One region of the Modestobacter italicus genome, then DNA from elsewhere that is predicted to be linked to it. Evidence: riboswitches for the same ligand, from Rfam matches in the RefSeq annotation. Region 1 holds a riboswitch; each other region holds the start of a gene.
What was found. A riboswitch is a leader RNA that binds a small molecule or an ion and turns the genes downstream of it on or off. The one in region 1 is predicted to bind cyclic di-AMP.
Positions count from the first base shown of each region.

Region 1 (5,767 bases):
GTCGCGATCCCCGTGGGCGATGAGTTGGAGCTGGAGCTGGAGCGGGTCGGCTCAGCCGGTGCGCACCCCATGGGTCGCGTCAGCTACCAGGCGATGTCGTCGTAGTGGCCGCAGTCGCAGGATCAGCACGCCGCGCCGATGAACGACGTCCCCGACGTGGTGTCCTCGAGGACGCTGAGCGACGCCGAGGTCACCTGGCCGGTGACCCGGGCCGCGTTCGTCGAGGTGCTCCAGCCAGGGGACCCGTCATGAGGACCCTGCACGTGGGCCTGCGGGTCGCCGACCTGGACAGCTCGATCGCGTTCTACACCTCCCTCGGCTACGAGGTGCTCGGCCAGGTCCCTGCCACCGAGCTCGGCACCTTGGCGATGCTGAAGCTCCCCGGCGACGAGTTCGTGTCCCTCGAACTCGTCCACGACCCGGACAACGGGCGGGTCGGGCCCGGGGGCCTCAGCCATCTGGTGATCCACGTCGAGGACGTGCACGCGACGGTCGCGCGTGTGGCTGCACGGGGGATCCCGACGGAGGAGCCCGCATCACCCGACGGTTCCGCGGACTCCTGGACGGCATGGGTCACCGACCCGGACGGTCACCGCATCGAGTTCGTCCAGTGGCCCCGACGGGCACCCCGACGGCATGACCATCTCCGACCTGGCGGATCCCGGGCAGGACCGATGACCACGTCCCAGCCGCGCAGCGCCAAGGACGTGGTCGCGGAGTTGTTCCGACGGCAGAAGGCAGGCGACGACACGGTCCTCGACGACCTCGTGGCTCCCGACATGATCAACCACGCCGCTGGCCCCCAGGGCCGCGAGGGTCTGCGGACGATCCTGCGCACCATCGAGGTGGACCTCGGGCCGACCGGACTCGAGCAGCACCACCTCATCGGCGAGGGTGACCTCGTCGTCCAGCACGTGACGCTGCACGGCACCCACCGGGCGTCCACCATGCCGCTGCTCGCCGACGTGCCGGTCTCCGGTCGACCGGCTGTGTGGACGTTCATCCACATCTGGCGGGTCGTCGACGGGATGCTCGTCGAGCACTGGGCCTGTCGCGACGACATGGGTCTGGTCGAGCAACTCCGGCCGTCGTGATCGCGGACCGGCTCACCGTTGGTGTCGTGACGCCGCACGCGGCAGCGGGACCCGAGATCGAGCTGCCCGCCATGACAGCCGGTCGTGTCGTCGCGGTGGTGTCCCGGACGAACCCGCCACCGGCGGCGTCGCCGGCGCCGTCGAGGGACGTGCCAGCCGCTCACGCCGAGTTGCGCGCCTCGACCGAGGTCGCCGCGATCGACCGCGCCGCTGCCACCCTGAGGGGCAGGACGCTCGACGCGGTCGTCCACGCGTCGACGACCTCCGGCTACGTCCTCGGTCACCGGGACGAGGCCGCCGCTGTCGCACGCCTCTCGCGACGCTTCGGGGTCCCCGCCGTTGCCAGCTGCGCGGCAGCCGTGGCGGCGCTGCGGACGCACGGGATCGGGCGGGTGCAGCTGGTGCACCCGCCCTGGTTCGACGACGAGTTCGACGCGCTCGGCGACGCGTACTTCCGCAGCCAGGGCTTCGACGCCGTGGTGACCAGAGCGGTGGGTCTTCCCGATGACCCGGCCCGCGTGAGACCTCAGCACGTCATCGACTGGGTCGAGCACCACGTCGAGATCCAGGGCGAGGCCATCTACCTCGCTGGCAACGGGTTCCGCGCCGCGGGAGCGGTGGGAGAACTGGAGCTGCGCACGGGTCGGCTCGTCATCGAGGCCAACCAGGCGCTGCTGTGGGCAGTCCTGACGGCGACGAGCGCGGGGTGGGACGTCACCGGCTACGGCCGGCTGCTCCGGACGAGCACCTCGACGACGTAGGACGGTGACCTGGGCCGCCACACGATCCGGCGGCCACCTCCCTGAGCGGCCCGCTCCGGGCAGGGCGTCAGACGCCGGGCGGGCCGCCGAAGGTGACGTCCACCGCCCTGGCCATGGCGTTGACCAGGAGCTCCTGGTACTTCGCGACCATCGCCACGGTGCTCACGGTGGCCAGGCCGCCGAGCGCAGCCCAGCCCGAGACGTCGCCGCGCTCGAGGTCGTCGGCCCGCGCCCGGGCGGCGGCGCTGAGTCGGGCGCTCGTACGGCGGATCGATGCGCGCAACGCTTCTCCTTCGTCCTGGCCGCTCGCCCACGTCGGCGACGGTCGCGGGACGGACGGTAGGCAGCTCGACGCCCCCCGATCAGGTGTTCCACCCGCTCGTGTGGCCGCTTTCCCACCACGGAGCGTCACGTCGCGCCGATCGGGTGACAGACCCCCGCATCGCCCCGCGCACCGGCGGTTACGCACGGTCACGGGCGGCGACCGGGCTCCGACCGACAGCGACCCCCACCCGCGGACGGGTGGGGGTCGCTGTCGGTGCCGGAGCTGAGAGGCTCAGCCCTGGTAGTTCACGTGCACGTTGTCCATGTGGTTCGCCGTCTTACCGCCCCGGTCCTCCATCTGCTTCCAGGAGCCGGTCGGCGAGGTGAGGATCTTCTGCTCCCAGATGATGTACTCCAGACCCAGCTCGTCCCAGTTGGCGAGGTTGTAGGCGACGATCGCATCGCCGAGGGCGGCGTCGCTGGCCACGATGTAGTCCACCGCCAGCCCCGACGGGTGGCCAGCCGGGTCCACCGCGCTGGCACGGGTGCCGCCGAGGGTGATGCCATCGGCGCCGGGCACGTTGCTGACGACCGCATCGGCGCCGGCCTGCGCCTGCGGCTTGACAGGGCCGGCACTGTTGGTGATCTTCGCCTGCGTGGTGCTGGACGCGATCGTGTACGTCGTCACGGCAGCCGGCGCCGCGGTAGCCGGCGCGGCGGCGGCCGGCGCGGATCCGGAGGTCGCCAGCACCTGACCCGGGACGAGCACGTTCGGGTTGCCGCCGATGACGCCGACGTTGCGCTCGTACAGCGCCCGCCACGGCTCACCGTGGGCGGCGGCGATCTTCGCCAGGGTGTCGCCACGGACGACGGTGTAGCTGCCCGCCGCGGCCGGTGCCGCGACCGGCGCAGCCGCCTGGACGGGCGCGGCAGCGGGAGCCGGCGCCGCGGTGGCGGCCGCGGCCGTCGTGCCGTCGGTCAGCCGCTTGCCGCAGGTCGGCCAGGCGCCGATGCCCTGGCCGGCGAGGACCTTCTCGGCGATCTGGACCTGCTCGGCCGGGGTGGCCAGGTCGGCGCGGGGCGCGAGGCTGGTGCCCCCGTACCCGGCCCACGTCGACTGGCTGAACTGCAGGCCGCCGTAGTAGCCGTTGCCGGTGTTGATGTCCCAGTCGCCGCCGGACTCGCACTGGGCGACGCCGGTCCAGTCGTGGGTGGTGGCGGCCGAGGCCGCCGGGGTGCTCAGGACGCTGAGTCCGACGACGGTCGCCCCTGCGGCGACGGGAACGCCGGCGAGCGCGTGCTTGGTGCGGACATAGCGGGGTGCGCGGTGCTTGGCCATGGTGATCTGATCTCCGATCACCGCCTGCGGGGTCAGCTGTCGGGTTCGGGCGATCGGTGCCCGGCCGCGGTCCGCGGCTTCACCCCGAGGCGCACTGCCGGAGGCATGTGCGCCGAGTTCGTGGGTCCCCCACCCCTGCCCTGGGTTCTGATGAGGCAGCCGGTGGGCAGAGCTCGGCGGTCCGGCGCCACGCTCACGTGTTGGGTGAGCGCGACAAGAAGTTATGAGTCGACTTGTCGATTGTCGTCGTGATGCGCGTCACATTTGAACTTTCAACGGCGTTTCCGCTGGTCCGCCCGCAGACCCGGGAACCTGTGAGCCGAGCCTCCTCGGCGCGTCCGGACGGCGTGTCGGGTGATCATGCAACGCCTCCGGGCACCGCCGCCGACCCGCGCAGGGACGCCAGCAGGTGGGCGAACGCCCGGTCGACGCGGTCGGTGTCACCGGTGGCGTCGAGGTCCATGATCAGCCCGCGGACGACGGCGAGGACGAGCGTCGCGAGCTCCGGACGCCCGAGCGTGCGGAGCCCGTCCTCGAGCGGCGCGAGCCAGTCCGTCGTCGCCTCCCGCCGGAACCCGGGCCACAGCCGCTCCTCCGCGTCCTCGCGCAACCGCCCGAACAGGTCGAGGTACCCCCGCCCCTGCGGCCCGGTCATGCCGGCCCAGGCGCGGCCCAGCGTCGCCAGGTAGTCCTCGCCCTGCCGCACCCGGAGCAGCTCCTCGAAGTACTCGCGCTGACGGGCCCGCGCCCGCCGCAGCACCTCGCGGAGCAGCGCCTCCTTGGTGCCGAAGTGGTACAGCAGCATCCGGGTCGAGGTGCCGGAGGCGACGGCGAACGACTCGAGCCGGTCGGGCAGGCCGCTGGCCAGCGCGTGGTCGGTGCACGCGTCCAGCAGACGCTCGGCGATCTCCGGCTGGCGGTTGCGTCCCACTACGGGATCTTTTCGCGTAACGCGCGGTACGTCTAGCGTTCGGGAGGACCGGTCGCCCGTCCCGAGGAGGTCCCGATGCGAGTGGTGTTCGTGCACGGAGCGTGTGTCCGCGACGGCGCGTGGTGGTGGCACCGCACCGCCGAGCTCCTGGCGCAGCGCGGGGTCGCCAGCGTGGCGCCCGGCCTGCCCAGCTGCGGGGAGACCGGCTCGACCCCGGGTCACGACGGCCCAGGGCTCGGCGAGGACGTCGACTCCGTCGCTGCCGTCCTGCGCGGCAGCGACGAGCCGACCGTCGTCGTGGCGCACAGCTACGGCGGGATCGTGACCGCGGAGGCCGCGGCCGGGGTCGACGCGGTGCGGCACCTGCTGCTGGTCTCCAGCTACCTGCCCGAGGTCGGCGAGAGCCTGTCCTCCTTCGGGCCCGCGGAGCCGGCGCCCTTCCTCGACGTCGACCTGCCGGCCGGGACGTTCGGCGTCCGTCCGGAGCTCCTCGCCGACACCTTCCTGCAGGACTGCCCCGACGTGGCCGGCGACGCCGGCAGCCGGCTGGCCCGGCAGAGCCTGTCGGTCCTCGGCCAGCCGGTGGCGACCGCGGCGTGGCGGCACGTGCCCTCGACCTACCTGGTCTGCGCGCAGGACAGGGGGACGCCGGCGGCGGCGCAGCGCGGCTTCGCCCGGCGCGCGGGCGCGGTCGTCGAGCTCGACGCGGGGCACCACCCGTTCCTCTCCCAGCCGCAGGCCGTCGCCGACCTGCTGCTGGGCCTGCCGACCTGACCGACGTCAGCGGCTCGCTGCGGCCACCTGGGTGGCCTCCTGGCGCTGCCGGTGCAGCCGCAGCCGGTGGCGGCGGGCCTCCGGCGAGTGGACGACGGTGACCGGGCAGGTGGCGTGCGTCGCGCACTGGATGCTCGTCGAGCCGAGCAGCATGGTGTGGAAGCCGCCGTGCCCGCGGCTGCCCACGACCAGCAGGTCCGCGCCGTGCGACTCGCGGACCAGCACGTCCGCCGGCGCGCCGACCTCCGCGCGGACCTGCACGTCGGGCAGCGCGCCGGCCTGCTCGCGCACGACCTCGTCGACCACCGCCTGGGCCTTGTCCCGGTACTGCTTGCCCAGGCTCTCCTGGAACCGCCTGCCCTCGACCGGGCCGAGCCCGACGTACTCCCCCTGCCAGTCCGGCAGCCGGTAGGCGATCACCGCCACCACCGGCACCCCGCGCCGGGCGGCGTCCTCGAGCCCGAACCGCAGCGCGGCCTTCGAGCCGGCCGAGCCGTCGACCGCCACCACCACCCGGGGCCCGCGCGAGGCCTCGGGTCCGGCCGCGGGCACGTCCACGTACAGCGACTCCTCCTCGTCGTGCACCACGCCACCTCCTGGGTTC
Region 1 is NC_017955.1:3,856,653-3,862,419, forward strand. Features, by position in the region: gene MODMU_RS28665 (hypothetical protein) at 1-105, shown strand, start outside; gene MODMU_RS27870 (VOC family protein) at 249-1,094, shown strand; gene MODMU_RS18370 (aspartate racemase/maleate isomerase family protein) at 1,244-1,855, shown strand; gene MODMU_RS18375 (hypothetical protein) at 1,923-2,138, opposite strand; gene MODMU_RS29160 (LysM peptidoglycan-binding domain-containing protein) at 2,412-3,458, opposite strand; cyclic di-AMP (ydaO/yuaA leader) riboswitch at 3,468-3,616, opposite strand; gene MODMU_RS18385 (TetR/AcrR family transcriptional regulator) at 3,817-4,389, opposite strand; gene MODMU_RS18390 (alpha/beta hydrolase) at 4,465-5,163, shown strand; gene MODMU_RS18395 (universal stress protein) at 5,170-5,751, opposite strand.

Region 2 (5,767 bases), 1.4 Mb from region 1:
GCCGAGGTTGGAGTAGTGGAACCGGCGGGCCGCGCCGAGCACGACGTCCTGGTCGGTCAGCCGCAGCTCCTCCAGCGACCCGCCGGGCACCCGCTCCCACCAGCCGCCGGGGCTCTCCGAGGTGGCGCCGGCCAGGTGCGACAGCAGCTGGCCGACGGTGCGCTCACCCAGCGGGGTGCCCGGCACGTGCCGCTCGAGCGGGTCGTCCAGCCCCAGCCGGCCCTCGTCGCGCAGCCGCATCACCGCGACGGCGGTGACCGTCTTGCTGATCGAGCCGATCCGGTACTGGACGTCGGTGTGCGGCTCGGCGACGGCACCCCGGCCGGTCGACCAGGCCAGGCCGCCGTCCCGGACGACGCCGGCCACCAGGCTGGGCGCCCGGCCGTCGCGCTGGACCCGGGCGGTGCGGGCCAGCAGCGTGCGCGCGGTGGAGGGCAGGACCGGTTCGACCATGCGCGGAGGCTAGCCAGCGACCGCGGCGGGCGTGTCGAGCGGCAGCCGGCCGGTGCGCCGGGCCCAGCGCTCGAACACGACCGTGCACAGCGGCGGGACGGAGGCGACCAGCGCGAGCAGCGCGGTGCGCGGCGTCCAGCGCAGCACCCGCCAGGCCAGCAGGCTGACCAGGACGTAGCCGACGAAGACCGCGCCGTGCACCGGGCCGGCCAGCTGGACGCCGAGCTCGGAGGTGCGCAGCACCCACTTGACGAACATCCCGGCGAGCAGGAGCACCCAGGACACCGCCTCGGCGACGGCGACGGCGCGGAACACCCGCGACACGGTGCGGGGGTCGGTCAGGGCTGCGGGCACGGCGTTCCTCCGGTCGGTGGGGCGGCCAGGTCATCGTGCCGCCCGGGCCCGTGTGGCCCCGCGCACGCCCCTGGACCGACGGTGCCCCGGCCACCGTGAGGCGGCCGGGGCACCGGTGTGCGGTCGCTCTGCTACCCGAGGCGGCGCATGGCGGTGATGCTGCCCATGGCGTCGATGCTGGAGATCTTGACCACGTCACCGGACGTCGGCGCGTGCACCATCTGGCCGTTGCCGATGTAGATGCCGATGTGGCTGACCGGGCTGTAGAAGGCGACGAGGTCACCCGGCTGGAGCTGGGCGCGGGTCACCGCGGTGCCCATCCGGGCCTGCGTGCTGCTGGAGTGCGGCAGCGAGATCCCGGCGGCGGCGTAGGCGAACTGGGTCAGCCCGGAGCAGTCGAACGAGTCCGGGCCGGCGGCCGCCCAGACGTAGGGCTTGCCCTTCTGGGCCAGCGCGGTGCTGACCGCGGTCGCCGCGGCACCGCTGGCAGCCGGGGCTGCAGCGGCCGGTGCAGCCGCCGCGCTCGAGGAGCTGGACGAACCGGCCGAGCTGCTGCCGGCCGAGCTGGACTGGGCCCGCTCCGCCCGGGAGGCGGCCTGGCTGGCCCGCGCAACGGCGTCGGCGGCGGCGGCCCGTGCGGCGGCAGCCGCCTCGGCCTCGGCCCGGGCCTTCTCCTCCGCGGAGAGCCGGTCGTAGGCCGCCTTGTACTCGGCGATCTGGGTGTCGAGGTCGGCCTGCTGGGCGGCGACCTGGTCGACCAGCGTCTGCGCGTCGGCGGTCGCCTTCTCGGCGGCGGCCTCGGCGGCGTCGGCCTGCTCGGTCGCGGCCTGCGCCGCGGCGAGCACCTCGTTGTTGTGGTCGGCGATCGTGCCGAGGGTGCCGACCCGGTCGAGCATGTCGTCGGCGGAGGTGCTGCTCAGCATCGCCTGCAGGGTGCTCAACTGGTCGCCGGTGTAGGCGCTGCGCGCCACCTGGCGGACCTGGTCCCGGGCGGTGCCCACAGCGGCCTCGGCGGCCTGCACCTGCTGGCGGGCCTGCTCGGCCTCCGCCTGCTTGGTGGTCAGCGCCTCGCGGGCGTCGTTGAACCGCTCCGTGACGACCTCGAGGTCGTGACCGCGGGCCGCGACGAGGGCCGCGGCCTCCTGGGAGGTGGTCGGCTGCTCCGGGGCGGCGAACGCCGGCAGCGGAGCGAGGACGACGCCGCCGGCGGCGACCAGGGTGAGGAGGACCCGACGGCCGGTGAGGCCACGACGGGCAGAGCGGTGCGTACTCGCCATGTTCGGCGGGTGTGTCCTTTCTTCCACCTGCCGCCTACCGAGTTAGCTGACGGGTTCGGGCGGGAAGACACCCGGTACCTCGTGCCCGTGCGCGGGCAGCGAGGTGCTTCACCCCAGTGCTGCGGTGGGTCCCCGGTCCACGGGCTCGCGGGTGTCGCTGCGAGCCGCTGTGGTTCGGCGGCGGTCCTGGCGGTCGCCACCGCGGCGGTGGCTGAGCTGCCCGTTCGGACCGTCGCCGACCGTACGTGCGGAGTGGACTGATGACAAACGCCTCGTCCAGATTTGTGGAGAAACTCCTGGCGTGTGCTCCGACACGCTCACAGCGCGTGACAGGCTCGCCGAGTGCGGGGCCTGGGACGGCGAGAGTTCTGTCTCGTCCTGCTGCGGCGGATGGCCGACACGCGACCTGACCTGGTCGCCGACGCGCTCCCCCGGCTGGGTGCCGACCGCGCCCAGGCCCGGGCGGCGCACCGCCGCTGGCAGGCCCTCGGGCACGCGCCGCGGGGCCCGCGCGGCCTGGCGGCGCAGCTCGCCGTCCTCGGCCCGCCGGCGGAACGTGACGAGGTTCGCACCGGCGACCTGCTGCTGGTCGCGCACCGCTGGCCGCTGCCGCTGTGGCCGCACCTGCGGTGGGAGGTGCTGGCCGACCCGGGCGGGGAGGTGCTGGCCCAGCAGCTGGTCCGCGCGGCGGGCTCACCGGTCCCGCCGGCGTCGGCCGGGCTGCTGGTCTGGGAGCACGTGGTCGCCGACGTCGCCGCGCTCCCCGGTGCGGCGGCCGCCGACCCCGGCGTGCCACCCCGCTGGGAGGTGCACCTGCCCGACGGCACCCGGGCGCGGTTCGTCTGGGGGTTGCTGCAGCAGGTGGACCCCCCGGCATGATCGGGCGCGTGCCGCACCTCACCCCCGCCGTGTGGGACGACCCGGTCGTCCAGGAGCTGACCTCCGCCCAGCAGACCGAGATGCGCGTCCTCTACGACGGCGACATCGAGCCGGGCGTCAAGCCCTCGGCCGAGGACATCGCGGTCGTGCTCGTGGCCCGGGACGACGACGGGACGCCGGTCGGCTGCGGGGCGCTGCGCCCGCTGGGACCCGGCGCGGCGGAGCTGAAGCGGATGTACGTCGTCCCGGCCGCGCGCGGCCGCGGCATCTCCCGGCTGCTGCTGGTCGCCCTGGAGGCCGAGGCGGCCGCCCGGGGCTGGACGACGCTGCGCCTGGAGACCGGCACCCGGCAGCCCGCGGCCGTCGGCCTCTACACCGCGGCGGGCTACCGGCCGGTCGAGGCCTTCGGGCACTACGTCACCGACGACACCGACGACTCGCTCTACTTCGCCCGGGTGCTCGCGTGACCGCCGCCCGGTACGACGCGGTGGTCGTCGGCGGCGGGCACAACGGCCTGACCGCCGCCGCCTACCTGGCCCGGGCCGGCTGGTCGGTGCTGGTCCTGGAGCGGCGCGAGGTGCTCGGTGGCGCGGCGATCAGCCAGCAGGTCTTCCCCGGCGTCGACGTCCGGCTGTCGGCGTACTCCTACCTGGTCAGCCTGCTGCCGGACCGGATCGTCACCGACCTGGCGCTGCCGCTGACTCTGCTGGACCGGCCGGTCGCCTCCTACACGCCTCTCCGCCGGGAGGGCGCGCACCGCGGGCTGCTCGTCGAGCGGGACGAGGGGCCGGGGACCGCCGCGTCCTTCCGCGCGCTGACCGGCTCCGACGACGAGCTGACCGGCTGGCAGCGTTTCTACGGCCGGCTGAGCACCCTGGCCGAGGACCTCGCGCCCACGCTGACCCGACCGCTGCCCTCCCCGGCGGAGCTCGCCGGCCGGTTGCGCGACCCCGGCATCTGGCACGACCTGCGCGAGCGCCCGCTGGCCGACGTCGTCGCCGACCACCTCGCCGACGACGACGTCCGCGGGGTGGCGCTCACCGACGGCCTGATCGGCACCTTCGCCGACGTGCACGCCGCCGACGGGCTCGCTGGCCGCTGCTTCCTCTACCACCTGGTGGGCAACGGGACCGGCCGCTGGCGGGTGCCGGTGGGCGGAATGGGCGCGGTCAGCGGTGCGCTGGCGGCCGCGGCCCGGGCGGCCGGGGCCGAGCTCGTCACCCGGGCCACCGTGACCGCGCTGGAGACCCGCCCGGACGGCGTCACGGTGCACTGGACCGACGACGAGGGCGCGGCGCACGCCGCGGACGCCGGGTACGCGGTGGGCGGGGCCGCCCCGGCGGTGGTCGACGACCTGCTCGGCAGGCCGCCGGCGGTCCGGCCCTCGGGCTCGCAGCTGAAGGTCAACATGGTGCTGCGGCGGCTGCCCGGCCTGCGCTCGGGCGCCGACCCGCGGCGTGCCCTCAGCGGCACGCTGCACGTCGACGAGGCCGCCTCGCAGATCGACGCCGCGTACGCCCAGGCCGCCGGCGGGCAGCTGCCCGACGTCGTCCCGTTCGAGGTGTACTGCCACTCGCTGACCGATCCCTCGATCGTCGGCGGCACGGGCCTGTCGACGCTGACCCTGTTCGGGCTGCACACCCCCGCCGAGCTCTACGCCGCCGACCCGGTGGGCACCCGGGAGGAGGCTGTGCGCCGGGTGGTCGCCCAGCTGGACGAGCACCTCACCGAGCCGCTGGCCGACTGCCTGGCGCTGGACGCCGACGGCCGGCCCTGCCTGCAGGCGTCGTCCCCGCTGGACGTCGAGGCGGCGCTGGCGATGCCGGGCGGGCACATCTTCCACGGCGACCTGTCCTGGCCGGTCGCGGACGAGCCGGAGCAGGTGGGCACCTGGGGCGTCGCGACGCCGCACCCGCGGGTGGTGGCCGCCTCCTCCGGCGGGACGGTGCGCGGCGGGGCGGTCAGCGGGCTGGGGGGCTTCGCCGCGGCCCAGCACCTGCTCGGTACCGACGGGTGAGCGCCGCAGAAGTGGGCACCGCAGGACCAGGTGAGCCGGAACGGCCGCAGCGCAGACCCCAGGAGAACAGATGAGCACCCCGCACCGAGACGACGACGACCGCGCGCAGCGGCAGGTGCCGCGGAACCGGTTCCGGCTCATCGTCATCAGCGTCGTGGCCCTGGTCATCGTTGTGGCCTTCGGCTACATGCTGCTGGTCGGCCTGAACGCCTGAGCGCCTCCTCGCACCGGTCCGACGGGCGCGACCGACCGGCAGCTGGTCAGATGGCGCTGGTGCACGTGGTGGAGGAGGCGCGCGGCCTGCTGGTGACGATCCGCGGCCGGCTCGCCGGCCGGGACACCGCGCTGATCGCCGCCGGCCTGACCTTCTACGCCGGGATCGCCGTCGTCCCCGTGCTGGTGCTCTCCCTGGCGCTGACCAGCTGGCTCACCAGCCCAGCGACCGTCCGCGAGCTCACCGACCGGCTGGGCGAGGTGCTCCCCGACCAGCTCGGCGCCCCGGACGCGCTGGCCCGGCTGGCCGAGGCGGGCACCTCGCTGACCCTGCTGCAGGCGGTGCTCACCCTGCTGCCCATCTCGCTCTACGGCGAGGGCATCCGCCGGGCGCTGCTGCGGTTCAGCCCGGCGACCGACCGGTTCACCGCCTGGCGCGGGCGGCTCCTCTCGCTGCCGCTGCTGCTGGTCGCCCCGCTGCTGCTCTACCCGCTGCTGCTGGTGGGCCGGGCGCTGGCCGAGCTCGCCGACCGGCCCGGCTTCGGCGCCACCCTCGCCGGCTTCGCGCTGGGCT
Region 2 is NC_017955.1:5,230,173-5,235,939, forward strand. Features, by position in the region: gene MODMU_RS24865 (serine hydrolase domain-containing protein) at 1-453, opposite strand, end outside; gene MODMU_RS24870 (DUF3817 domain-containing protein) at 463-807, opposite strand; gene MODMU_RS24875 (C40 family peptidase) at 939-2,084, opposite strand; cyclic di-AMP (ydaO/yuaA leader) riboswitch at 2,101-2,274, opposite strand; gene MODMU_RS24880 (hypothetical protein) at 2,475-2,963, shown strand; gene MODMU_RS24885 (GNAT family N-acetyltransferase) at 2,960-3,430, shown strand; gene MODMU_RS24890 (phytoene desaturase family protein) at 3,427-4,980, shown strand; gene MODMU_RS28830 (hypothetical protein) at 5,051-5,194, shown strand; gene MODMU_RS24895 (YhjD/YihY/BrkB family envelope integrity protein) at 5,245-5,767, shown strand, end outside.
Region 2: linked by a shared signal. The riboswitch ahead of MODMU_RS24875 (C40 family peptidase) and the one ahead of MODMU_RS29160 (LysM peptidoglycan-binding domain-containing protein) in region 1 are both predicted to bind cyclic di-AMP.

Region 3 (5,767 bases), 340 kb from region 1:
CAGCGTGCCGGTGAGGACGTCGTCGGTGGCCACGTGGCCCAGCTCGTGGGCGGCGATCGACTCGATCTCGGCGTCGGAGAGCTGGTCGAGGACCGTGTCGTAGACGACGATCCGCCGGGTGGAGCCGAACCCGGAGACGTAGGCGTTGAGCGCCGTGGTCCGCCGGCTCGCATCGGCGACCAGCACGTCCTGCACCGGGGTGCCGCTGCGGTCGGCGAGGGCGAGCAGCTCGGTGCGCAGCGGCGAGGCCGGCATCGGGTCGAAGCGGTTGAACGCCGGCTCGATGAGCAGCGGGTAGAGGAACGAGCCGACCACGACCAGCGCGGCGGCGGCCCCGCCGGCCCAGGCCCACCAGGTCCGGGGCGCACGGCGGGCCAGCGCGACCAGCGCCAGCAGGCCCAGCGCGGTCAGGCCGGCGTCGATGCCGGTGGAGGTGGCGACGTCCCGGGCCCACAGCCCCCACCCGCGGGTGGACAGTCCGTAGCGGTGCCGGACCACCTCCGCATAGGCGGCCAGCGGCAGGGTGACCAGCCGGCCCACGGCCAGGATGGCGACGGTGCCCAGCAGCACCTGCCACACCCAGCCGCCACCCAGCGGCCGGGCGACCGCGCGGGCGGTGGCCGCCCCGGCGCGGGTCAGGCCGAAGACGGCGGAGACAGCCAGGCCCAGCAGCAGGGAGGCCAGCGACGCGGGGCGCAGCGCGCCGGCGAAGTCCTCGGCGCGGGCGATCTGGGCCGGGGTGAACGCCGCCGACGGGTCGACGGGCGTGCGGCCACCCGCGGGGGTGGGCAGCAGGTCCCACGGGGTGACCACGGCGATGACCACCGCGAGCGCCAGGCCGAGCAGGACGGCCACCGCGAGCGCCGCCCGGCGCGTGCCGGGGGCGGCGGGGGCTGACACCTGCGCGGTGCTCACGCGGGCCGGTCCGAGGGGGTCTGCGCGGGCACGACGGCGAGCTTAGGCAGGCTGCCTGAGCCGCTCGGGAAGACCGCCCGGCTCAGCCGACGAGACGGCGGGCGCCCACGTAGCCCTTCATGTCCACGGTGGAGACGATCACCGGCTGGCCGGAGGTGGAGGCGTGCACCATCTGGCCGTTGCCGATGTACATGCCCACGTGGCTAACCGGGCTGTAGAAGAAGGCCAGGTCACCGGGCTGGAGGTCGGCCCGGGACACCGCGGTGCCCATCGTCGACTGGCGGGCGCTGGAGTGCGGCAGGGTGACCCCGGCCGCCGCGTAGGCGTACTGGGTCAGGCCGGAGCAGTCGAAGGCGTCGGGGCCGGACGCGGCCCAGACGTAGGGGTCACCCAGCTGGGCCATCGCGGTGTCGACGGCGACCTGGGCCGCGTCGCTGGAGGCGACCACCTCGGCCGGCGGCTCCAGCACCGGGCCGGCGGACTCGGCGACGACCGCCCGCTGCTGCACCACGCTGAGCGCGTCGTACTGCGCCTGGTAGTCGGCGGCCGCGGAGGTCAGGTCGGCCTTCTTGGCGGTGACGTCCTCGAGGGTCTGCTCCGCCGCGGCGGTGGCCGCGTCGGCGTCGGCCTTGGCCTGCTGCGCGGCCTGGGCGGCGGCGCCGACCTGGGCGAGCACGTCGTCGGTGTGGCCGGCGATCGCGTCCAGCGTGGTGACCTGGGAGAGGAACTCCTCCGCCGAGCCGCTGGTCATCAGCGCGTTGAAGCGGGACAGGTTCTCGCCGGTGAAGGCGCTGCGGGCGACCTGGCGCATCTGGGCGTCCAGCGCGGCCAGCTGGGCCCGGGCGTCGGTGACCGCCTGCGCTGCGGCGTCGGCGGCGGCCTGCTGCTCGCGCAGGGTGTCCTGCGCCTCGTTGATCTGCTCGGTGACGGCCTCGAGGTCACGGTTGGCGTCGGCGAGGAGCGCGGTGGCCTCGTCCGCCGTGGCGGCGTGGGTGACCGCCGGCGCGGCCGACGCGCTGCCCGGCAGCGCGGTCAGCGTCCCGCCCACGGCGAGCGCCAGCAGCAGCCCGGTACTGACCCGTCCGAGGCCCCGGGCACGACCGGTGCGGGCCGGAGCGGCAGCGGACCCGGACGGGCGCAGGGCGGACAGGGCACCGGACTGAGGACGCGCCACGGGCGGCGGACTCCGTTTCTTCCACTCGACCGCCTACCGAGTCAGCTGACGGGTTCGGGCGAAGGAACGCCCTGTCTCGGCGCGCCGTCGTCGGCGCGTGTGCCCCGTTCCCGGCGCACGTGAGAACTCACCCCAGGACTGCGGTGGGTCCCCGGTCCACCTCGCCGCAGAGCGGTCCGGTGGTTCGGCGGTGTCCGAGCGGGGTCACCCTCAGTGGCGACTACGTCCCTCTCCGACACGACGAACCTAAGGCCGTGACCGGATCGAGATGAAGCCCTGTCAAACCCCGGAGTGGGGGCCAGAGCTGACAAATCGCACGCGTGGGATTTGTCAGCTCACGTGCCGGTCGCCCGGCGACGACGCATCCTGATGACGCAACGGCGGAACCAGGCCGAAGTCTGCCAAAGCCTGGACCGCTCGGCGCTCCACCTCGTCGAGGTCGACGACGCTCCACGGGTCCGGGGCCGCGGTGTCAATGCGACCGACGTCACGTCCGGCCGTCGCACGACCGGGCGCGTCACCGGTAGTGGCGCCGGCGGCACGGTGCGCCACGTCCGTGGTGGCCGGGCGGCGCTCGGCGGGGTCGGGGCCCAGGGCGGGCCGGCGGGTCAGCGGCACGACGGTGGGGTCGCTCCCCCGCCAGCCGGGTGGTGCCCCCAGCAGGACCGTCACGACGCAGTCGTCGCAGCCCTCGCCCCGGACGGTGCAGGTGTCGCAGTCGATGAGCACGGCGGCTCTCCTTCTCTGTGTCCACGTCCGACACCGCGGACGTTAGGAGCACCCCCCGACAGTTCCGGCCGACCGACCTGCGGCGGCGTCCCGGGCGGCGACGCCCGCCACGCCGGGGCGGCCGCGGTCCGGCGTGGCCTCCCCGGGACTGTCGGACCCCCGACCTAGCGTCCGCTGCGTGTCGTCCCACCCCGTTCCACCGCCGTTCCCGTCGGTCGCCGGCGAGGGGGTCCCGCCGGCCTGGCGGCAGGTGGCGCTCCCCACGGCCCCTCCGGAACGGCCGCGCTACCTGCAGGCGACGATCGACGACATCGGGACACCGCTGGCCGAGGTCACCTTCGTCGTGGTCGACCTGGAGACCACCGGCGGTTCACCCAAGGACAGCGCCATCACCGAGATCGGCGCGGTGAAGGTCCGCGGCGGGCAGGTGCTCGGCGAGTTCCAGACCCTGGTCGACCCGGGCCGGGAGATCCCGCCCTACATCAGCGTGCTGACCGGCATCACCTCGATGATGGTGGCCGCCGCCCCCCGCATCGACTCGGTCCTGCCGGCCTTCCTTGAGTTCGCCCGGGGCACCGTGCTGGTCGCCCACAACGCCCCCTTCGACCTCGGCTTCCTGCGCGCCGCGTGCGAGGAGACGGGCACGCCGTGGCCTCCGTTCGCCTCGGTCGACACCGCCGTGCTGGCCCGCCGGCTGCTCACCCGCGACGAGGTGCCCAACTGCAAGCTCGGCACCCTGGCCCCGTTCTTCTCCGCCGAGACCCAGCCCTGCCACCGCGCCCTGGACGACGCCCGGGCCACCGTCGACGTGCTGCACGGCCTCTTCGAGCGGCTCGGCCCGCTGGGCGTCAGCTCGCTGGAGGAGCTGACCGGGCTCACCCGCCAGGTCGACCCGCAGCGGCGGCGCAAGCGGCACCTGGCCGAGCACGTGCCCTCCGGACCTGGCGTCTACCTCTTCCGCGGGCCGCGCGACCAACCGCTCTACGTCGGCACCTCCAACGACCTGCGCACCCGGGTCCGCAGCTACTTCTCCGCCGGGGAGCAGCGCAGCCGGATGACCGAGATGATCGCGCTGGCCGAGCGGATCGAGGCGCTGCCCTGCGCGCACGACCTGGAGGCCGCCGTCCGCGAGCTGCGGCTCATCGCCGAGCACAAGCCCCGCTACAACCGCCGGTCGCGGTTCCCGGAGCGCGCGCTGTGGGTCCGGCTGACCGACGAGGTCTTCCCCCGGCTGTCGGTCGTCCGCCGGGTCCGGCCCGGGGCCGGGGTGTTCCTCGGCCCGTTCCCCGACCGGCGGGCCGCCGACGCCGCGGTCGCCGCCGTCCACGAGTCCCTGCCGCTGCGGCAGTGCACCTCGCGGCTGTCGCTGACCGTGCTGGGCACCGCCTGCGCGCTGGCGGGGATGGGCCGCTGCGGGGCACCGTGCACCGGGGCGCAGAGCCGGGAGGACTACGCCTCGATCGCCGCGGTCTTCGCCGCGGCCGTCGACTCCGACCCCCGCGACCTGGTCGCGCCCCTGCTGGACCGGGTCGAGCGGCTGGCCGCCGAGGGCCGGTACGAGGACGCCGCGGTGCTCCGCGACCGGGTCGCCGTCCTGGTGCGGGCGGTGCGCCGGCGGCAGCGGCTGGAGTCGCTGGCGACCGTCCCCGAGTTCGTGATCGCCCGGCCCGACGGTGCCGGCGGCTGGCAGCTGTCCGTGGTGCGCCGGGGCCGGCTGGTCGCCGCCGGGGTCGCCGAGCGCGGTCGCTCGGTCCGCGGGTACCTGGCCGACCTGCGGGCCACCGCCGAGACGCCGGTCGGCCCGGACGACGAGCTGGCCGCCTCGGTCGACGAGACCGAGCTGGTGCTGCGGTGGATGGAGAAGCCGGGCACCCGGCTGGTCGACGTCACCGGCACCCTGGCCAGCCGCACCCCGGGCACCGGGCCCTACAACGGCTTCCTGACCCGGGTCGAGGCCGGCCGGGCCGAACGCGACCCCTTCGCCGACAACCGGTCGCTGGGCACCCGGGCCCAGCCGGACCGGGTCGCTCCTGGGCAGCCGGCCCCGCGGCCCGCGCGGGGGCGCGGGACCGGGCGGGCTGCGGCGCGCCGCGGCCGGGTGGGGCCCGGGCTAGCATCCCCGGCGTGATCACCGCCATCGTGATGATCGATGCCGCCACCGACTCGATCGGCGAGGTGGCCGAGGCCGTCGCGGCCCTGTCCGGGGTGAGCGAGGTCTACTCGGTCGCCGGCGACGTCGACCTGGTCGCCCTCGTCCGGGTGCACGAGTTCGACGACATCGCCACCGTCGTCGCCGGGCAGATCAACAAGGTGCCCGGTGTCCTGGACACCGCCACCCACGTCGCGTTCCGGGCGTACTCCCGGCACGACCTGGAGGCGGCCTTCTCGATCGGCTTCGAGTCCACCGAATAAGGACCCCGCTGCCCCCACCCCTCGCACGCTCGGGGCGGGCCCCTCCAGCGGGGCCGTCAGGTTCCGGGGTCCGCCTTGGCTGCGCGGCTGACGCGCACCCACTCCTCGAGCTTGGCTGCGGCCCGGCCGTCGTCGACCGCCGCGGCGGCCCGCTCCAGCCCGGCGGCCAGGGCGTCGTGCAGCCGGGCACCCCGCGGGTCGAACGCGGCCAGCGCGGCCGCGGCGTTGAGCAGGACCGCGTCGCGCACCGGTCCGCGGTCCCCGGCCACCAGCCGGCGCACGACCTCGGCGTTGACCTCCGGACCGCCGCCGCGCAGCGCTCCCGGCGCGGAGACCGGCAGCCCCAGCGCCGTCGGGTCCAGCCGCTCGGCGACCACCTCGCCGTCGCGGACGACCCACACCGCCGACGTCGTGGTGGTGGTCAGCTCGTCGAGGCCGTCGTCGCCGCGGAAGACCAGGGCCCGGGTGCCCCGCCGCGCCAGCACCTCGGCGAGCACCGGTGCCATCCGGGCGTCGGCGCAGCCGATCGCCGCCGCC
Region 3 is NC_017955.1:3,514,983-3,520,749, forward strand. Features, by position in the region: gene MODMU_RS16815 (M48 family metalloprotease) at 1-915, opposite strand, end outside; gene MODMU_RS16820 (C40 family peptidase) at 998-2,089, opposite strand; cyclic di-AMP (ydaO/yuaA leader) riboswitch at 2,105-2,289, opposite strand; gene MODMU_RS16825 (hypothetical protein) at 2,420-2,761, opposite strand; gene MODMU_RS16830 (DEDD exonuclease domain-containing protein) at 2,997-4,946, shown strand; gene MODMU_RS16835 (Lrp/AsnC family transcriptional regulator) at 4,943-5,230, shown strand; gene trpD (anthranilate phosphoribosyltransferase) at 5,287-5,767, opposite strand, start outside.
Region 3: linked by a shared signal. The riboswitch ahead of MODMU_RS16820 (C40 family peptidase) and the one ahead of MODMU_RS29160 (LysM peptidoglycan-binding domain-containing protein) in region 1 are both predicted to bind cyclic di-AMP.

Region 4 (5,767 bases), 200 kb from region 1:
CGCGGTCATCGAGCACCTGCAGAGCCTGGGGATCACCGCCATCGAGCTGATGCCGGTGCACCAGTTCGTGCAGGACGACACCCTGCAGCAGAAGGGCCTGCGCAACTACTGGGGCTACAACACGATCGGCTTCTTCGCTCCGCACAACGAGTACGCGCAGGACACCGACGGCCAGCAGGTCCAGGAGTTCAAGGGCATGGTCCGCGCCCTGCACGAGGCGGGCATCGAGGTCATCCTCGACGTGGTCTACAACCACACCGCCGAGGGCAACCACATGGGCCCGACGCTGTCGTTCCGCGGCATCGACAACCAGGCCTACTACCGCCTGGTCGAGGACGACAAGCAGTACTACATGGACACCACCGGCACCGGGAACTCGCTGAACGTGGCGACCCCGCAGTCGCTGCAGCTGATCATGGACTCGCTGCGTTACTGGGTGACCGAGATGCACGTCGACGGCTTCCGCTTCGACCTCGCCTCGTCGCTGGCCCGCCAGTTCCACGAGGTCGACCGGCTGTCGGCGTTCTTCGACCTGTGCCACCAGGACCCGATCGTCAGCCAGGTCAAGCTGATCGCCGAGCCCTGGGACATCGGTGACGGCGGCTACCAGGTCGGCAACTTCCCGGCGCTGTGGACGGAGTGGAACGGCAAGTACCGGGACACGGTCCGGGACTTCTGGCGGGGCGAGGACGCCACCATCGGCGAGTTCGCCAGCCGCATCTCCGGCTCCGCCGACCTGTACCAGCACTCCGGCCGGCGCCCGGTGGCGAGCATCAACTTCGTCACCGCGCACGACGGCTTCACCCTCAACGACCTGGTCTCCTACAACGAGAAGCACAACGAGGCCAACGGCGAGGACAACAACGACGGCGAGAGCCACAACCGCAGCTGGAACTGCGGCGTCGAGGGGCCGACCGACGACCCGGAGATCCTGGCGCTGCGGGCGCAGCAGCGGCGCAACTTCATCGCCTCGCTGATGCTCAGCCAGGGCGTGCCGATGCTGCTGCACGGCGACGAGCTCGGGCGCACCCAGGGCGGCAACAACAACGGCTACTGCCAGGACGACGAGATCACCTGGATCGACTGGGAGAACGTCGACGAGGGCCTGCTGGAGTTCACCAAGCTGGTCACCAAGCTGCGCACCGACCACCCGACCTTCCGGCGCCGGCGGTTCTTCCACGGCCGCCCGGTGCGCCGCGAGGAGGGCGACCCGGTGCAGGACATCGCCTGGCTGACCCCGGCGGGCGAGGTCATGGACGACGACGACTGGGACGTCGGCTTCGCCAAGTCGCTGGCCATGTACCTCAACGGCCACGGCATCCGGGAGACCGACGAGCGCGGCGAGGACGTGGTCGACGACTGCTTCTACCTCGCGTTCAACGCCTCCCACGAGCCGATCGACTTCACCCTGCCCAGCACCGACTACGCCGAGGGCTGGACCGTCGTGGTCAACACCGCCGAGCTGGCGGACGTCGAGCCGGTGCAGGTCAAGGCCGGCGAGACGCTGACCATCGCAGCCCGCGCCACGGTCGTGCTGCAGGCGGCGGCGTGACCGAGCTGTCCGACGGCCGCCGCCGGGAGGTGCCCGCGGGCACCTACCGGCTGCAGGTGACCGCCGACTTCACCCTGGACGACGCCGCGTCGGTGGCCGGCTACCTGGCCGACCTCGGCGTGACGCACGCCTACTCCTCGCCGCTGCTGCGGTCCGCGGCCGGGAGCACGCACGGCTACGACACCGTCGACCACGCGCACGTCGACGAGCCGCGCGGCGGGCGGGCCGGCCTCGACCGGTTCGTCGCCGCGCTGCACGAGCGGGGTCTGGGCCTGGTGCTCGACCTGGTGCCCAACCACATGGGCGTCAGCGACCCGGCCGAGTCCGGCTGGTGGTGGGACCTGCTGCAGCACGGGCGGGAGAGCGCCCACGCCGACGCCTTCGACGTCGACTGGGACTTCGGCGGCGGCCGGATCCGCATCCCGGTGCTGGGCAGCGCGGACGACGTCTCGAAGCTGGAGGTCGTCGACTCCCCCGACGGCCCCGAGCTGCACTACTACGACAACCGCTTCCCGATCGCCCCCGGCACCGGGGAGGGCACGCCGCAGGAGGTGCACGACCGGCAGCACTACGAGCTGGTCGACTGGCGGCGCGCCGACGACCAGCTGAACTACCGCCGGTTCTTCGCGATCAACACCCTCGCCGGGCTGCGGGTGGAGGACCCGGAGGTCTTCCGGGCCACCCACGCGCTGGTCGTCGAGCTGGTCGAGAACGGCTCGGTCGACGCGCTGCGGATCGACCACCCCGACGGGCTGGCCGACCCCAAGGGCTACCTGGACCGCCTGGCCGAGGCCACCGGCGGCCGGTGGACCGTCGTCGAGAAGATCCTCGAGCCCGGCGAGGAGCTGCCGGAGGGCTGGCGGACGGCCGGGACGACGGGGTACGACGCGCTCACCGAGGTGGACGGCGTCCTGGTCGACCCCGCCGGCGAGGCGGCGTTCACCGCGCTGGACACCGAGCTCGCCGGCGCGCCGGTCGACTACGCGAAGCTGGTGCACGACTGCAAGCGTGAGGTCACCGACGGCATGCTCGGCTCGGAGGTGGCCCGGCTGCAGCGCATCGTCGGCGACCTCGGGGGGGCGGGGAGTGCGGCAGTGCCCGCCGAGCAGGTCACCGAGGGGCTCGCGGAGCTGCTGGCCAGCTTCCCGGTCTACCGGAGCTACCTGCCCGACGGCCGGGAGCACCTGGACGAGACGGTCGCCGCGGTCAAGCAGCGCCGCCCCGACCTGACCGCGGCCGTCGACGCCCTGCACCCGCTGCTGGGCACCGCCGGCACGGAGCTGGCCACCCGGTTCGAGCAGACCTCCGGGCCGGTCATGGCCAAGGGCGTGGAGGACAGCGCCTACTACCGGTGGGCGCGGTTCGTCGCGCTGAACGAGGTCGGCGGCGACCCGGCCCGGTTCGGGACGACGGTCGCGGGGTTCCACGCGGCGCAGCAGCACCGGGCCGCGGTGAAGCCGGCGTCGATGACGACGCTGTCCACCCACGACACCAAGCGCAGCGAGGACGTGCGGGCGCGGCTCGCCGTGCTGGCCGAGCAGCCGACCGAGTGGGCGGAGCTGGTCCGCGAGCTGCTGGCCCGGCACCCGCTGGCCGACCGGTCGCTGGCGCACCTGGTGTGGCAGAACCTGGTCGGTGCGTGGCCGCTGACCCGCGAGCGGGCGCACGCCTACGTCGAGAAGGCCGCCCGTGAGGCCGGCACCTCGACCACCTGGACCAACCCGGTGCAGGAGTTCGAGGACCAGCTGCACGCGCTGGTCGACGCCGCCTTCGACGACCCGACGACGCACGCCGCGATCGAGGCGTTCGTCGCGCGCATCGCGCCGTCGGGGTACGCCAACTCGCTGTCGCAGAAGCTGCTGCAGCTGACGATGCCCGGCGTCCCGGACGTCTACCAGGGCACCGAGCTGTGGGACTTCTCGCTGGTCGACCCGGACAACCGCCGTCCGGTCGACTACGACCTGCGCCGCAGCCTGCTCGCCCGGCTGGACGAGGGCTGGGTGCCGCCGGTCGACGAGACCGGCGCGGCCAAGCTGCTGGTGGTCTCCCGGGTGCTGCGGCACCGGCGGGACCACCCGGAGGCCTTCGACGGGTACACCCCGCTCGAGGCCACCGGGGCGGCCGCGGACTCCGTCGTCGCCTTCGACCGCGGCGGGGTCGTCGCGGTGGCGACCCGGCTGCCGGTGCACCTCGCGGCCACCGGGTGGGGCGACACCGCGCTGCAGCTGCCGACCGGCGCCTGGCGGGACCTGCTCACCGGCGCGCGGGTGGTCTCCGCCGCCAACGGGGTCGCGCTGAGCGAGGTGCTCGCCCAGCTCCCGGTCGCCCTGCTCGTCCGCGGCTGAGAAGGGCCCCCTTCCTCCCCACCCTTCGCAGGTTCAGGGTGGGCCCCTGGAAGGGGGCCGCTCCAGCACGTCACGGAGCGCGCGGTGGTGGCTGTGGGGGATCCCACATCAACAGAGTGTCAGGGGCCGGGGACCCGCAGCTGTCCCCGGCCCGGCCTGTCGGGGGTCGTCGTGGTCCGGGTGTCGGAGCGCGGCTGACTCGGGAAGCGAGACCCGCAGGTCTCGCTTACCGTTCTCGACGTCCCGGGCCGCACTGGCCGGGCACGAGGCGCCGGACCGCCGAACCCCGTCCGCCGGCAGCCTGACACCGACCCACCCAGGACGGGGGCGGGGGACCCACTTCCGACGCGCCTGCGCGTCTCGGGGTGAAGCCGTGCCGTGCCCTCAGGGCGCTGACCGGCCGGGCACCGATTCGCCCGAACCCGACAGCTCACCTCGTAGGCGGTGATCGGGAGGATCACCCATGTTCGAGTCCCTGCACGTCCGCGTCCGCCGCACCGTCGCGGGCGGGGCCGTCGCCCTCGGCGCTGCCGCCGTCGGCATCGGCCTGCTCGCCACCCCGGCCTCCGCGGCGGCGACGCACGACTGGACCGGTGTCGCCGAGTGCGAGTCCGGCGGCAACTGGAGCATCAACACCGGCAACGGCTACTACGGCGGCCTGCAGTTCTCCCAGAGCACCTGGGCGGGCTACGGCGGCACGGCGTTCGCGGCGCGGGCCGACCTGGCCACGCCGGCGCAGCAGATCGAGATCGCCGAGAAGGTCCTCGTCGGTCAGGGCGTCGGCGCGTGGCCGACCTGCGGCAAGTACCTCGCCGCGGGCACCACCCCGTCGGGGGGCGCCCCCGGGCCCCGCCCCGGCGCCGGCTCCGGCCCCCGCGCCGGCTCCGGCCGCGGGCGGTTCGTACACCGTCCAGGCCGGCGACACCCTGGCGGAGATCGCGGCCGCCCACGGCACGACCTGGCAGGCGCTCGCCGCGCTGAACGCGTCGACCGTGAGCGACCCGAACCGCATCTCCGTCGGACAGGTGCTGGCCGTCTGAGCACCACCGGGCAGCCGGGGGGACACCCCCTCCGGCTGCCCGGGGCGGCGCCGCTCAGCCGAGCGTGCGCGGCAGCCCCAGCGAGGCGGCGAGCGCCGACTCGAAGTGCACGAGCTCCCCGATCCGGTCCCCGTCGAGCGCCAGCACGAGGACGCCCACGACGTGCAGCACGCCGGTCACCGGGTCCCGCACGTACTCCCCCAGCGCCGGCTGCCCGTTCGCCCGCACCGGCACCATCCGCGCGATGGCGCGGCGGTGACCGTCGATCGCGGAGAAGAACCGGTGCACCGCCTCGGTCCCTCGGTACTCGAACGGCAACGGCGGCATGCGCACCCACACGTCGTCGGTCATCAGCGCCACCAGCGCGTCGACGTCCTCCCCGGTGAAGGCCGTGACGAAGCGGTCGACCAGGGCGCGCTCCACGGGTCCCCCGGCCGGCGGCGCCGGCCGCCCCGCCGAGGAGGCGGTCGCCATCGTGGCCCGGGCCCGCTTCAGCGCGCTCGTGACGGCGTCCGTGGTGAGACCGAGCAGCTCCGCGGTCTCCGCCGCGCGGTAGCCCAGCACGTCGCGGAGCAGCAGGACGGCGCGCTGGTTCGGCGGGAGCAGCTGGACGGCGGTCACGAACGCCAGCGTCACCGTCTCCCGGGACTCGTAGCGCGCCTCGGGCCCCGGCGCCGCGTCCGCCAGACCGTCCAGCAGCACGTCCGGGTAGGGCTGCAGCCACGGCACCTCCCCCCACCGGGAGGGCTCGGGCGGCGCCACCGGCAGCTGCTCCGCGGCGACCGGGCGCCGCGCCGCCGAGCGCAGCTGGTTCAGGCACCGGTTCGTGA
Region 4 is NC_017955.1:3,655,405-3,661,171, forward strand. Features, by position in the region: gene glgX (glycogen debranching protein GlgX) at 1-1,552, shown strand, start outside; gene treY (malto-oligosyltrehalose synthase) at 1,549-3,897, shown strand; cyclic di-AMP (ydaO/yuaA leader) riboswitch at 4,196-4,357, shown strand; partial or broken gene MODMU_RS30100 (transglycosylase family protein) at 4,361-4,636, shown strand; gene MODMU_RS17490 (RNA polymerase subunit sigma-70) at 4,992-5,767, opposite strand, start outside.
Region 4: linked by a shared signal. The riboswitch ahead of MODMU_RS30100 (transglycosylase family protein) and the one ahead of MODMU_RS29160 (LysM peptidoglycan-binding domain-containing protein) in region 1 are both predicted to bind cyclic di-AMP.